3 regions of the Alteromonas sp. BZK5 genome follow, and region 1 is predicted to be linked to each of the others. Evidence: predicted binding sites of a transcription regulator. Region 1 holds the regulator's gene; each other region holds the start of a gene.

Region 1 (3,857 bases):
CTCTGAACACCCAATTGCAAAAGCCTTTAGCCACAATAATGCCTCCAGCAGACAAACTGTCCACAATGTGGTTAATTTTACCGTGACGCCAGGAGGCGGCATTAGCGGTGAAATTAACGACACCTTGTTTTCAATGGGCTCTGCCCAATTTTGTGTCCACGAATCACAACAAAAGCTTCTTAAGGATTATCCGTCAGCTAATGTCTTTCTCACCGTGAAGGGCCGTATTATGGCGGCGTTTGAGGTAAGCGACACGTTGCGAGAGGATACCCAAGAAACCTTGAATATTCTGGCAAAAAGTCACACCCTTGCAGTATTAAGTGGCGATACACAACAAAACGTGGACGCTCTTACCGCTTCCTTGCCAATATCAACAGCTAAAGGTGGGCTCACACCAGAGCAGAAGTACGATGCTGTACAGGCTATGCAGCAATCGGGGGCAAAAGTAATGATGATGGGTGATGGCATTAATGATGCGCCTGTGCTCGCCAGTGCAGATGTGGCTATCGCAGTAGGCAATGCTACAGACGTTGCTAAAACTGCTGCTGATGTCATATTACTTGGCGATCAGCTACTTTCTGTACCTGCACTGATTAAAACCGCACACCAAGTGAAGCAAAAAATTAGACAAAATATAGGATGGTCGGTAGGTTACAACGTTTTGATTCTGCCTTTCGCCGTGTCTGGCCTACTTTCACCGTGGATGGCTGTTGTTGGTATGTCGTTAAGCAGTATTATTGTAGTCACAAACTCAACGCGACTTTTGAGCAAATAGCATGAGTATTATTTACGTATTAATTCCAATCGCCATTATCATAGTCGCTGTCGCTATCGTGATATTCTTTTGGGCGGTGAAAACTAATCAGTTTGAAGATTTAGATCGCCAAGGGTATAGCATACTGTTTGACGATGACCTTCCTCCTGAAGAGAAAAAGCTTGCTGAACAACGCAAGCAACTTCAAGAAAGTAAAATAGATAAAAGCCAAGCGCCTCATGGCAGAGATTAATTACTTCTCTGCATTTCTTATAGGCTTAGCTGGCGGTGTTCACTGTGTGGGCATGTGTGGTGGAATAGTTGCAGCGCTTAGAATGGTATCTCCAAAAGGCGCTTCAGCTGTGCCCTATACCCTTGCCTACAATATAGGTCGCATAACTAGCTATACGCTGGCTGGCGCCTTAACCGGGGCTCTTGGTAAAATCGCCGCAGACTACATACCGCTTGCCAACTATGCGCTGTCTTTACTTAGCGGCATTATGTTATTTCTACTGGCCTGTTATTTGGGCAAATGGTGGACAGGATTAACGGTGCTGGAAAATGCAGGTAAAGGCCTATTTTCCAAACTACAACCTTTATCAAAACGTTTTTTGCCGTTTAAAACCCCTTTTAGCGCAATACCTTACGGATTCATTTGGGGCTGGCTGCCTTGTGGCTTAGTGTATTCAACACTAACATGGTCGTTAGCGGCGGGAACTGCAGTTGAAGGCGCAGCTCTTATGTTTTTCTTTGGTTTAGGTACTCTGCCCACCTTACTCGCCGCTAGTGCTGGTAGTCAGTATCTTATTCGAAGTTTTCAGAACACCTATTTTAGACAAGTTATTGCCGTAATAATGGCCATATATGCAGCTTATCTTATTTGTGGGGCAATCATTTAAAAATCGGTGTATTATGGTGGGGTATTCTTTAAAAGAGCATGCATTATGAGCAAAGGAAGCCAATTTTCTATTCACTGTCAAAACTGTAGTTTCAGCCACCTGTGTTTACCAGTGGCGCTGAACAAAACAGAAATTGAATCTCTTGACGATATTATTGAACGTAAAAAGCCGCTTCATAAGGGCGATACGCTAATTCAAACCGGCGATAAATTTCGTTCGCTATTTGCAGTGAGAACAGGTTCATTTAAATCCTTTGTGACTAATACCGAAGGTGAAGAACAGATTACCGGCTTCCACTTTCCTGGTGACATTATCGGCTTTGATGCATTAAGAGAGAACAAACACCAAAGCTACACGTCTGCGTTAGAAACAGCCATGGTGTGTGAGCTTCCCTACGAAACTCTTGATGAAATGTCGGTACAATTTCCAAAGCTTCGCCATCAAATCATGAGCTTTATGAGTGCAGAAATAAAACAAGATCACGATATGATCATGCTTTTAAACAAACGCACCGCCGAAGAGCGCTTGCTGTACTTCATTTCACACCTGTCGCAACGCTTTGAAGAGCGTGGCTTTTCCCATAGAGAATTCCACTTAACCATGACGCGCAACGAAATTGGAAACTATTTAGGATTAACGATTGAAACGATTAGCCGTCTGTTAAGCCGTTTTCAAAAAGACAACATCATAAAGGTAGACGGCAAGCTTATTACTATTTTGGATTTCGATAGGCTAAACACCAAACTAGCGGCGCTTAACGGCCCTAGCGTTGTCTGCGGTTAGTCCTTTTTAAGTGTTAAATAAGGCGCGCACTAAGCGCGCTTTTTTGTAACCTGTGTTAGCCACCTATCTACCCTTTCAGCGCCACGCCGGTTGCTCCATATTCAATTAGGTACGTTCACTCATGGTCGCCTCGTAAAATTCTTGATCTAAAACAACTTACGTTTTTCCCAATGTCGTTTATAGTTAGTATTAGAAAGCTTCGATTTCGACAGCCGCTACTAAGTTTCGTAGTTAGGGGGACGTTATGATTGAGTGTAAACGAATTCTGGCCGTGGTAGATGCCGAGCGCGATAACCAACCTGCACTGAGCCGTGCTTATGAACTCGCTTCAAAAACAGGCGCTTCAGTTACCGCAATGATGGTGGTATACGACTTATCTTATGATATGACGACCATGCTTAGCCCGGATGAGCGCGAGTCAATGCGCGATGCAGTTACAAAGGAGCATGCAAAATGGCTTGCCACCCACTTAAGAGAACAAGGATTCACTGAAACTGATATCGTTGTAGAATGGAATAATCGTGCGTATGAGTCGATTATTTACTACACCCTAAACAATCAGATAGATTTAGTGGTAAAGGCAACCAAAAAGCACGACGATCTTGCTTCTGTTATTTTCACCCCCACCGACTGGCATTTAATGCGTAAATGCCCTCGGCCAGTATTGCTCGTTAAAGAGCACGACTGGCCAGAAGGAGGAGAGATTATTGCTGCAGTAAACGTAGGCAGTGAAGACGATGAGCACGCCGCACTTAACGATAAGCTCACCCTCATTGCTAACGACTACGCCTCTTTATTGAAAGGGAGCGTAAATTTGGTCAACAGTTACCCTTCTACACCACTTAATATCGCCATAGAAGTGCCTGAGTTCGACCCCGATACCTATCACGACGCGGTAAAAAATCATCATTTAAAAGAAATGCGTAGTCACGCGTTAAAGTACGGTATTCCTGAGAACAAATGCGTAGTAAGAGAAGGCCTTCCGGAAAAGGTCATCCCGCTAGTGGCAAAAACACTGGATGCAGAGCTGGTTGTTATTGGTACCGTTGGCCGTGTGGGCATTTCAGCGGCCCTAATTGGTAACACTGCAGAACACGTGATCGACGAACTCAATTGCGATGTGCTTGCTATTAAGCCAGATGGATTTGTGTCGCCGTTGTCGGTGTAATCTTTTCATCAGTACCGCATAGCCCGTGTTTTCCGTTACTTAGCGGCCAACACGGTATGTCACCAACAAATTTAACTTCACAAGCATGGTCTCGAAAAGCCGCTTTAATGTATAATGGTGGCTTTATCACAAACCAAGCTAGTTAATTATGAGTTTAGGCACAAACAGTGCTGACGCGTCGCCATTAAATGCTGCGCAAAGTAAGCAAAAGTACAACTTCAACAAACTTCAGAAACGACTTCGCCGCAATGTG
Region 2 (3,857 bases), on a different contig from region 1:
ATATTTTTTCGAGCTGGCCAAGCCCTAATACTTGGCTATTACCTAAGTCGTCATCTGCGCCAGTTTGGTTAACCGGCAAGCACAGTAAAATAGCGGTGCGCGTAACTAGTCACCCTGTAGTAGTGGAATTGTGCAACAAGTTAGGTAAACCGTTAGTTTCTACAAGCGCTAACCTGACCGGCCAACCGCCAGCCACCACCATTGAAGAAGCAAAAGCCGTATTCGCTGATTCCGTTTTCTATGTCGAAGGGGAAGTAGGCGGTGCAACTAAACCCAGTACCATTCGCGATGGTGACACAGCAGAGGTAATAAGAGCATGACATCAGCAGAATTACTGGACGGTAAAAATGCCGCTGAAGTAATAGAACAAGTAAAAAGCTATTTACTAGGGCTGCAAGACACCATTTGCCAAACCCTTGAACTTGCCGATGGTAAGGGCCAGTTTGTTGAAGACAGCTGGCAGCGAGAAGAGGGTGGCGGTGGCCGCTCTCGAGTACTAAAAAATGGTGCGGTGATTGAACAAGGCGGCGTTAACTTTTCTCATGTGTTTGGTAGTCAAATGCCTGCTTCAGCAACGGCTAATCGCCCTGAGCTTGCGGGAAGAAACTTTCAAGCAATGGGTGTATCACTCGTTATTCATCCACATAACCCGTACATCCCAACGTCACATGCTAATGTTCGCTTTTTTATTGCAGAAAAAGAGGGCGAAGCACCTATCTGGTGGTTTGGCGGCGGCTTCGACTTGACGCCATTTTATCCGTTTAAAGATGACGTTTTGCATTGGCATGACACTGCAAAGAAGCTGTGCAAACCATTTGGCAATGATGTCTACCCTAAGTACAAAAAGTGGTGCGACGACTACTTTTACTTAAAGCATCGCAATGAAACTCGCGGAGTGGGCGGTTTGTTCTTCGACGACCTGAATGAATGGGGCTTTGAACAGTCATTTGCATTTATGCAGGCTGTTGGTAATGGCTTCATCGATGCTTACGTTCCTATTGTTGAACGTCGTAAGCAAACCGATTTCGGCGAAAGAGAGCGTGATTTCCAACTTTACCGCCGGGGCCGCTACGTTGAGTTTAACCTTGTATTCGACCGAGGCACTTTATTTGGACTGCAAACCGGCGGGCGTACGGAATCAATTCTAATGTCGATGCCGCCGCTCGCGCGCTGGGAGTATTGTTATACACCTGCACCGGGTAGCGCCGAAGCCAAGCTGACAGACTGGTTAAAACCTACTGATTGGTGATTAATTATTAAATAAGGCTCCGCTTAAATCCTTACGCGGACCGCCGATAGCAGCTTTCATCTTTAATGACTAAAAAACGCCGTATTAACGTTAATGCGGCGTTTTTTTTGATCTACATCAAGGTGGAATATCATCTGTGTTTCAGTGAGTTATCAAACTTGCGCTGGATCAATGTTTCTCTTAACCACAGGCGTAAAGTATCGCCATCTTAGTTAAACACAAAAGAGACACATCATGCGCAAACACTTTTTTTCTGCATCTGCACTTTGCTTTACTCTTGCTGCACTCTCACCTTTAGCTAGCGCTCACCAGCAGGGCGACTGGATTGTTCGTGGCGGTCTTACTACCGTTGCTCCTGACGGATCTACCTCTAACATCGTCGCGGGTGGAACTGATCTTGGCGTTGCCCTTAATATCGATAACGATACTCAGCTAGGTCTAAACGTAGCGTACTTTATTACTGATAACATTAATATTGAGCTGCTTGCCGCAACGCCGTTTAAGCACGACGTGAATTTTTCTGTTGCTGACCCGTTAGGGACGGGTAACCAGCTTGGAGAAGTCACGCACCTTCCACCTACGCTTACCGCAAACTACTATTTTAATGATGCCAGCTCTGCGTTTCAGCCGTACATTGGTGCTGGTATCAACTATACCTTTATCTTTGATGAAGAGTTTACAGGTGCAAATGAAACAGCTGGCTTAAGCGACCTTTCGCTTGATAATTCATTTGGCTTGTCAGCACAGGTGGGAATGGATTACCAAATTGATACCAAATGGCATGTTAATGCATCGGTTCGATTCATTGATATAGATACCGAAGCAACCTTCAAAGTGGGTGATGCTGCTGGAAAGGTAAGTGATATTGAAATAGATCCTTGGGTGTATACCTTATCGGTGGGTTACACATTCTAATTATTAGTTCCACGCCTTATTAACTATTAGGCTTTCACAATTGCACTACTTTATGCGCCATAAAGAGCGTAGACAGTAACAGGGGAGTTGCGCGTTAAAAGGTTAACCCTTTCAACGCGCTTTTTTATTTCGTATTCACCATGTGATTGGCGAGCTGATCAAGTGCGTCTATTAACTGTTGAGCTAAGGCGATATCTTCAACCGTTTTAAACATGGCTTTTCGCATGCAATACATCCACTGCGCTTTTAACTCTGGTGTTACGGTATAAGGTAGGTGGCGTGCACGCAGACGCGGGTGGCCATACTGCTGCTGGTAATCATCAGGACCACCAAGCCATAAACTTAAATAGAGAAAGAACACGTGGCGAATTCTGTTTAATGGCTGGGGGTGAATAGCTAGCAGTTCATTGGCGAGTGGATCGGTTTCCATTATGTCGTAAAACGTATTTGCTAATTCCCGTACTTTCTCCTCTCCACCTATACGTTCATATGGTGTACTCTGCGAAGCACGATTATCGCTTTTCTTCTTTATATTAAATAAGTCTCGTATTCCCATGAAAAAATTCGCTGTATTCGGAAATCCTATTGCACAGAGTTTATCACCAACTATCCATCAAATGTTTGCTGAACAAGTGGGAGAAAAGATTTCTTATGAAAAGATACTTGCGCCAGTAGACGGTTTTGTAGATGCCGCCAACGCGTTTTTAGCTCAGGAAGGCGCGGTAGGTTGTAACGTCACCATGCCTTTTAAGCTTGATGCATTCAACTTGGCAAAGGTAGACGACCAAGCAGCCAAAGATGCACAAGCTGTTAATACGCTAATGAATGGTGACAGCGGAGAAATATGGGGATACAACACTGATGGTGTAGGGCTGGTAAACGATCTGCTTAACAGCGGTGTGGAAATTAAGGGTAAGCGCGTGTTGCTTATTGGTGCCGGCGGCGCAGCCCGTGGCGTAATTTCCCCGTTATTAAAAGCAGGGGCCGCCTCTTTAACCATCACCAATAGAACCAAAGCGAAAGCTGAGGAAGTGGCAAGTGCCGCTTCAAACGCTAAAGTGCAGGTGGCTGCGCTTGAAGATATCGCAGATGTTGCGCCTCATATTATTATCAATTCAACAGCCGCCAGTTTAAGCAATGAATTGCCGTGCCGTTTAAATGATGGTGTTTTACAAAACTGTGAAGTGGTGTACGACATGGTTTATAAAAACTCACCCACGCGCTTTATGAGAGATGCGGCCGAACTTGGTGTCAAAACGCAAATAGATGGATTAGGGATGCTGGTTGAGCAAGCGGCTGAAGCTTTCTACATATGGACACAAAAGCGCCCCGATACTTCAGATATTGTAAAACGTGTCAGGGCTATCGTTGAGCAAGGTGAGAAGCGAAACTAGTTCGCTTCTTCAAGGTACTCATCTTTCAATACAACATAGTTAACGGCAGATTGTTTCAGGAATGCCATTTCGGCGTCGTTGAGCGGCCTTTTCTTTTGCATGGGGTTTCCCACGTAAAGAAATCCGCTTTCTAATCTTTTGTTCGGCGGTACTAATGTACCTGCACCAATAAACACATCGTCTTCAACAACAACACCATCCATTACAATAGCGCCCATGCCAACGAGAATTCGATTACCCAACTGGCAGCCGTGCAGCATACACTTATGCCCAACGGTAACGTCCTCACCAATAATAAG
Region 3 (3,857 bases), on a different contig from region 1:
TCAAATCCCGAAGTTACGCAGACAAGTGCTAACACTTCTGCATTCCAAAGCCAACCCTCAGATTCTCAGTAATGCATTTCAACAATTGTTTGCACAAGCGAGAAAGTAAATGACGTTACTTGAGTTAGTGGTGTGGATGGTTATTGGGTTTACTGGCTATCAGTTTTGGCGCATACGGGCTATTTCTGAACGAACAAACGCTTACCTAAAACAATACTGCGATAAACATGGTTTGCAGTTGTTGAGCGTGGCAAGAGCAAAAACTCGGTTCTCGTTTAAATATGGTAAGCCAGACTGGCACAGTGTATTCAACTTTGAGTTCTCGAGTAATGGTGAGGACCGATATACTGGGGAAGTTGAATTAATAGGTGTAAGGGTTATGCGAACAGAGGTGCCGCCGCATAGGGTTTAAGCTTCTATGTCAAAGAGCGTGAGCGGTTCTTAATTCACCATTCAGATCAGGTTTTACATAACAAGTGCATACGGATTGGTAATAAACAACGCAAAAAAAGGGGAACCTAGCGGCTCCCCTTTTTCCTGGAATTTTGAGTATCCTTCTCCGCGATCCTTTGCGACTAAAATCTTCCCGATTAAAATCCGTATACGCCCCTTTCCATCTACTCTCGCGCCTTCCTGTGCGAGCTACACTTCCATGCGTAGGTCCCTTTCCTTTTTTCCTAAATTACTGCACATCCTACATGCAGTGTTCCTCATCCTGAGGCTGTCCTTGTCAGGCTCCGCTGACGATCCCTTCCTTCGTTCCATTTTTCGCTGCACATCCTGCTACAGCTTTGCTAATCCTTTAGCATGTCCTTCTTTCATCCTTGGTTTGCTCGTCCATGCAAACTAGAAATTCCTTGATGGCTCTCCTGCCGTTGGCTCCTTGCCTCTAGCTCCTTGCTAGCTTTAGTCCCTTTATCCCTGCAACGTCCTGTTTGTGATGTCCTATCACGTTTCTCGTCCTTGAATTCCTTTATTCCCTATCAAATCCGTTTTCAACGTCCGTTTAATGCAGCATCCTATCTGCTTTCTCTTCCCTTTACTCACTGCCTTGTGAGAGTCTCATCCTTAAGTTGTCCTAACTTATTCCGTTGATGATTCCTTACTCAATCCGTGACTCGTCGTGTTTCCTTGTGACATGTTCATAGTATCCCTTCCAATTATTACCGCCATATTGAATTACAGGGATTTAAGAAAGTTTTTTGTACGACTTTCGACTACTTTTAAAAATATGCAATAGAATCAAAGACTTTATACTTTAGTATAATTTTTTCTTTCAGAATTTAGGTAAGATCACTCACAGAGTTTGTAGGAAATGTCTTACAAGCGAATGAGGCAAAAATGCATTTTTGTAAATATGCTAGGAAACGAGAGGACAACCAAGAAAGCGTTAACAAAGTTTACCTACATCTTGAGTTACTTTGAAAGCTAAGCTTGTGACTACAAGTTTAATGGACGGTACTTTTCCTCAATGGCATAGCAATGCAGACGACATATTAGTTATAAGCATATAAGAGCGAATATCTAATCGTGCTCCGTTTACGCTTGTCTAAAGCGCGGTGAAAATTTGCAATACCTTTTCCACTATCGATTAAAAAAATAAACTATTCTTATATTGACTGGGATCAATATCATTAGCGATTAAATCTTGTTAACTATTAGCAGCTGATAAGTCAAAGCTTAGGTAGTTCGGCTCACCATAATCTACTTATTATTGCGATAGGAGACTTATTATGAGTAATTTACCCATAACTAATCGTTCCAGTGACAGTAAATCAAACAGCTTCTTGTCTAGCTTCTTTGGACAAAAGGCCCTTGATAACTTCTTTCAAGATTTTTCTAGTCATTTTCCCTTTTCAAAAGAGTCCTCCGGTCTTATAGACACCAAACTAGATTTCGTTACGCCCAAGGTCGATATTGTTGAGCGTAAAAAAAGCTATGAATTGACTGCGGAATTACCGGGGTTAGAGAGTAAGGACATAAAACTATCGCTGTCAGACGACATTCTCACTATAAGCGGGGAGAAGAAGTATGAAAGCGATGAAGATAAAGAAGACAACATACACGTGATGGAACGTAGTTACGGCAGTTTTCAGCGTAGTTTCAGGTTACCTGTGAGCGTAGAGCAAGATGCTATTAACGCAAATTTTAAGAAAGAAGTACTCAAGATACTTCTTCCTAAATCGGCTAAAGCACAGGAATTACAGCGTAAGATTGAGATAACAGACTAGATACAAATAGCGCCAGGGACGGCTGAATTCGGAGCCTGATATGAATGCTGAAACAGATATTTACCAGATAATGAAAGATACCTTAGTTTTAGTCTTGGCCGGTGGCCAGGGCTCAAGGTTGAAAGAATTAACCAAAATGCGCGCTAAGCCTGTACTAGAGTTTGGGAGCCACTGTCGTATTATAGATTTTCCATTATCGAACTGTGTTAATTCAGGTCTAAAGCAAATTGCCGTGCTGACTCAGTATAAGTCACAGTGTTTAATTCGCCATTTGATGCAGCATTGGAGCCCGTTGAACAACAGCTTTGGCGGTCGATTGGATATTTTAGCGGCATCACAACAACGGTCTGAAAGCTGGTATCAGGGAACGGCAGACGCGTGCTATCAGAACATGGGTTATATTAAGTCGGTGGTTCCGAAATACGTTTTGATTCTTTCAGGAGATCATGTCTATAACATGGACTACCGTAAACTCTTAACTACCCATGTGAAGAGTAATGCTGAAATGACAGTGTCATGCATCGAAGTGCCTACTGAGTTAGCCGCGAATCAGTTGGGGGTGTTAAAGGTTGATTGCAATAGTCAAATTACCGCATTTGATGAGAAGCCCCGCGTTCCCCATGCACTGGTCGATGCTCCTGACTATTGTTTGGCTTCCATGGGTAATTATGTAGTTAACGCTGATGTATTGTTCAAATTACTCACCGAAGATGCTGGCTCGCTTAACTCTGAGCATGATTTCGGCAAAGACGTCATCCCTTCAATTATTGCTCAGCATCGAGTTTTCGCTCATCGCTTTCGTAGCCCCAATGGTGCGCAAATTCCCTATTGGCGAGATGTGGGCACCTTGGACAGCTATTGGCAAGCTCATATGGACTTGCTGAATAACTCAAGTTTATTAAACCTATCCGATCCCACGTGGCCTATTTGGGGAAGCTCTTTTTCACGGGCGCCCACCGAAATTACTAATGGTAGCCACTCGACCTGCTGTGAACTTAAACAAGTATTAGTGGGTTCAGGCTGTAAGTTAAACAGTTGCTCTGTGAGTCAGTCAGTTTTGTCATCAAATGTTAGTATTGGCACAGGGTCAATAATAGATAAAAGCGTGTTGCTACCCGAGGTAAATGTAGGCAGTGAAGCCAGGTTAGCTAATGTAATTGTTGATAAAGGGGTAAACATCCCGCCTAACTTCGTAATTGCTGATACCGCTATAGCAAAACAACAAGGCTTCACAGTTACCCGAGAAGGTGTCATTTTAGTCACTCAAAAAGTTATCGATCGAATCAACGGCTCGTTAGCGGATATCGATAATATACAAAGATTTATGAAATCGAGTTATACCGGCCCTTTACCGGCGAGAATTGTAACTCCGAAAAGTCACGAGTTCCGCGATTACGTACTGTCCGAAAGGTAAACAGTGTTTTGTTTAATGCGTTCAATTCTGAACGCATTAAATTAGAACCCATTTTAGAACCTCAGTATAGGTGTCCTGGCAATATACTAGTTTTGTTTTTTCCTAAACATTATATCGCCGTCTATATGTGACAAATGAAGTTGACTAACGATTTGATAATTGTCGTCGTTAAAGAAGTGACGATGGGAAGGCACGGTGACAAAAACCGCGAT

Evidence for each region. The regulator FNR, encoded in region 1, switches genes on or off when oxygen is low (the NO sensors DNR and NnrR bind a similar motif). The targets are predictions, from matches to a motif close to TTGATCTAGATCAA.
Region 2: BIZ39_RS16530 (OmpW family outer membrane protein) is a predicted target of FNR. The motif match lies at 1,357-1,370, and genes of this name have one in related genera.
Region 3: BIZ39_RS07000 (Hsp20/alpha crystallin family protein) is a predicted target of FNR. The motif match lies at 1,616-1,629, and genes of this name have one in related genera.

Annotation. Positions count from the first base shown of each region.
Region 1 covers NZ_JACSOE010000010.1:69,861-73,717, forward strand. Annotated here, with positions in the region: gene BIZ39_RS04780 (heavy metal translocating P-type ATPase) at 1-775, shown strand, start outside; gene ccoS (cbb3-type cytochrome oxidase assembly protein CcoS) at 777-1,007, shown strand; gene BIZ39_RS04790 (sulfite exporter TauE/SafE family protein) at 994-1,653, shown strand; gene fnr (fumarate/nitrate reduction transcriptional regulator Fnr) at 1,699-2,436, shown strand; gene uspE (universal stress protein UspE) at 2,681-3,604, shown strand; gene ttcA (tRNA 2-thiocytidine(32) synthetase TtcA) at 3,753-3,857, shown strand, end outside.
Region 2 covers NZ_JACSOE010000069.1:14,114-17,970, forward strand. Annotated here, with positions in the region: gene BIZ39_RS16520 (Sua5/YciO/YrdC/YwlC family protein) at 1-320, shown strand, start outside; gene hemF (oxygen-dependent coproporphyrinogen oxidase) at 317-1,249, shown strand; gene BIZ39_RS16530 (OmpW family outer membrane protein) at 1,484-2,164, shown strand; gene BIZ39_RS16535 (group II truncated hemoglobin) at 2,289-2,720, opposite strand; gene aroE (shikimate dehydrogenase) at 2,719-3,558, shown strand; gene BIZ39_RS16545 (gamma carbonic anhydrase family protein) at 3,555-3,857, opposite strand, start outside.
Region 3 covers NZ_JACSOE010000017.1:13,344-17,200, reverse strand. Annotated here, with positions in the region: gene BIZ39_RS07010 (DUF3549 family protein) at 1-109, shown strand, start outside; gene BIZ39_RS07005 (DUF3301 domain-containing protein) at 110-412, shown strand; gene BIZ39_RS07000 (Hsp20/alpha crystallin family protein) at 1,734-2,231, shown strand; gene glgC (glucose-1-phosphate adenylyltransferase) at 2,272-3,645, shown strand; gene BIZ39_RS06990 (GNAT family N-acetyltransferase) at 3,732-3,857, opposite strand, start outside.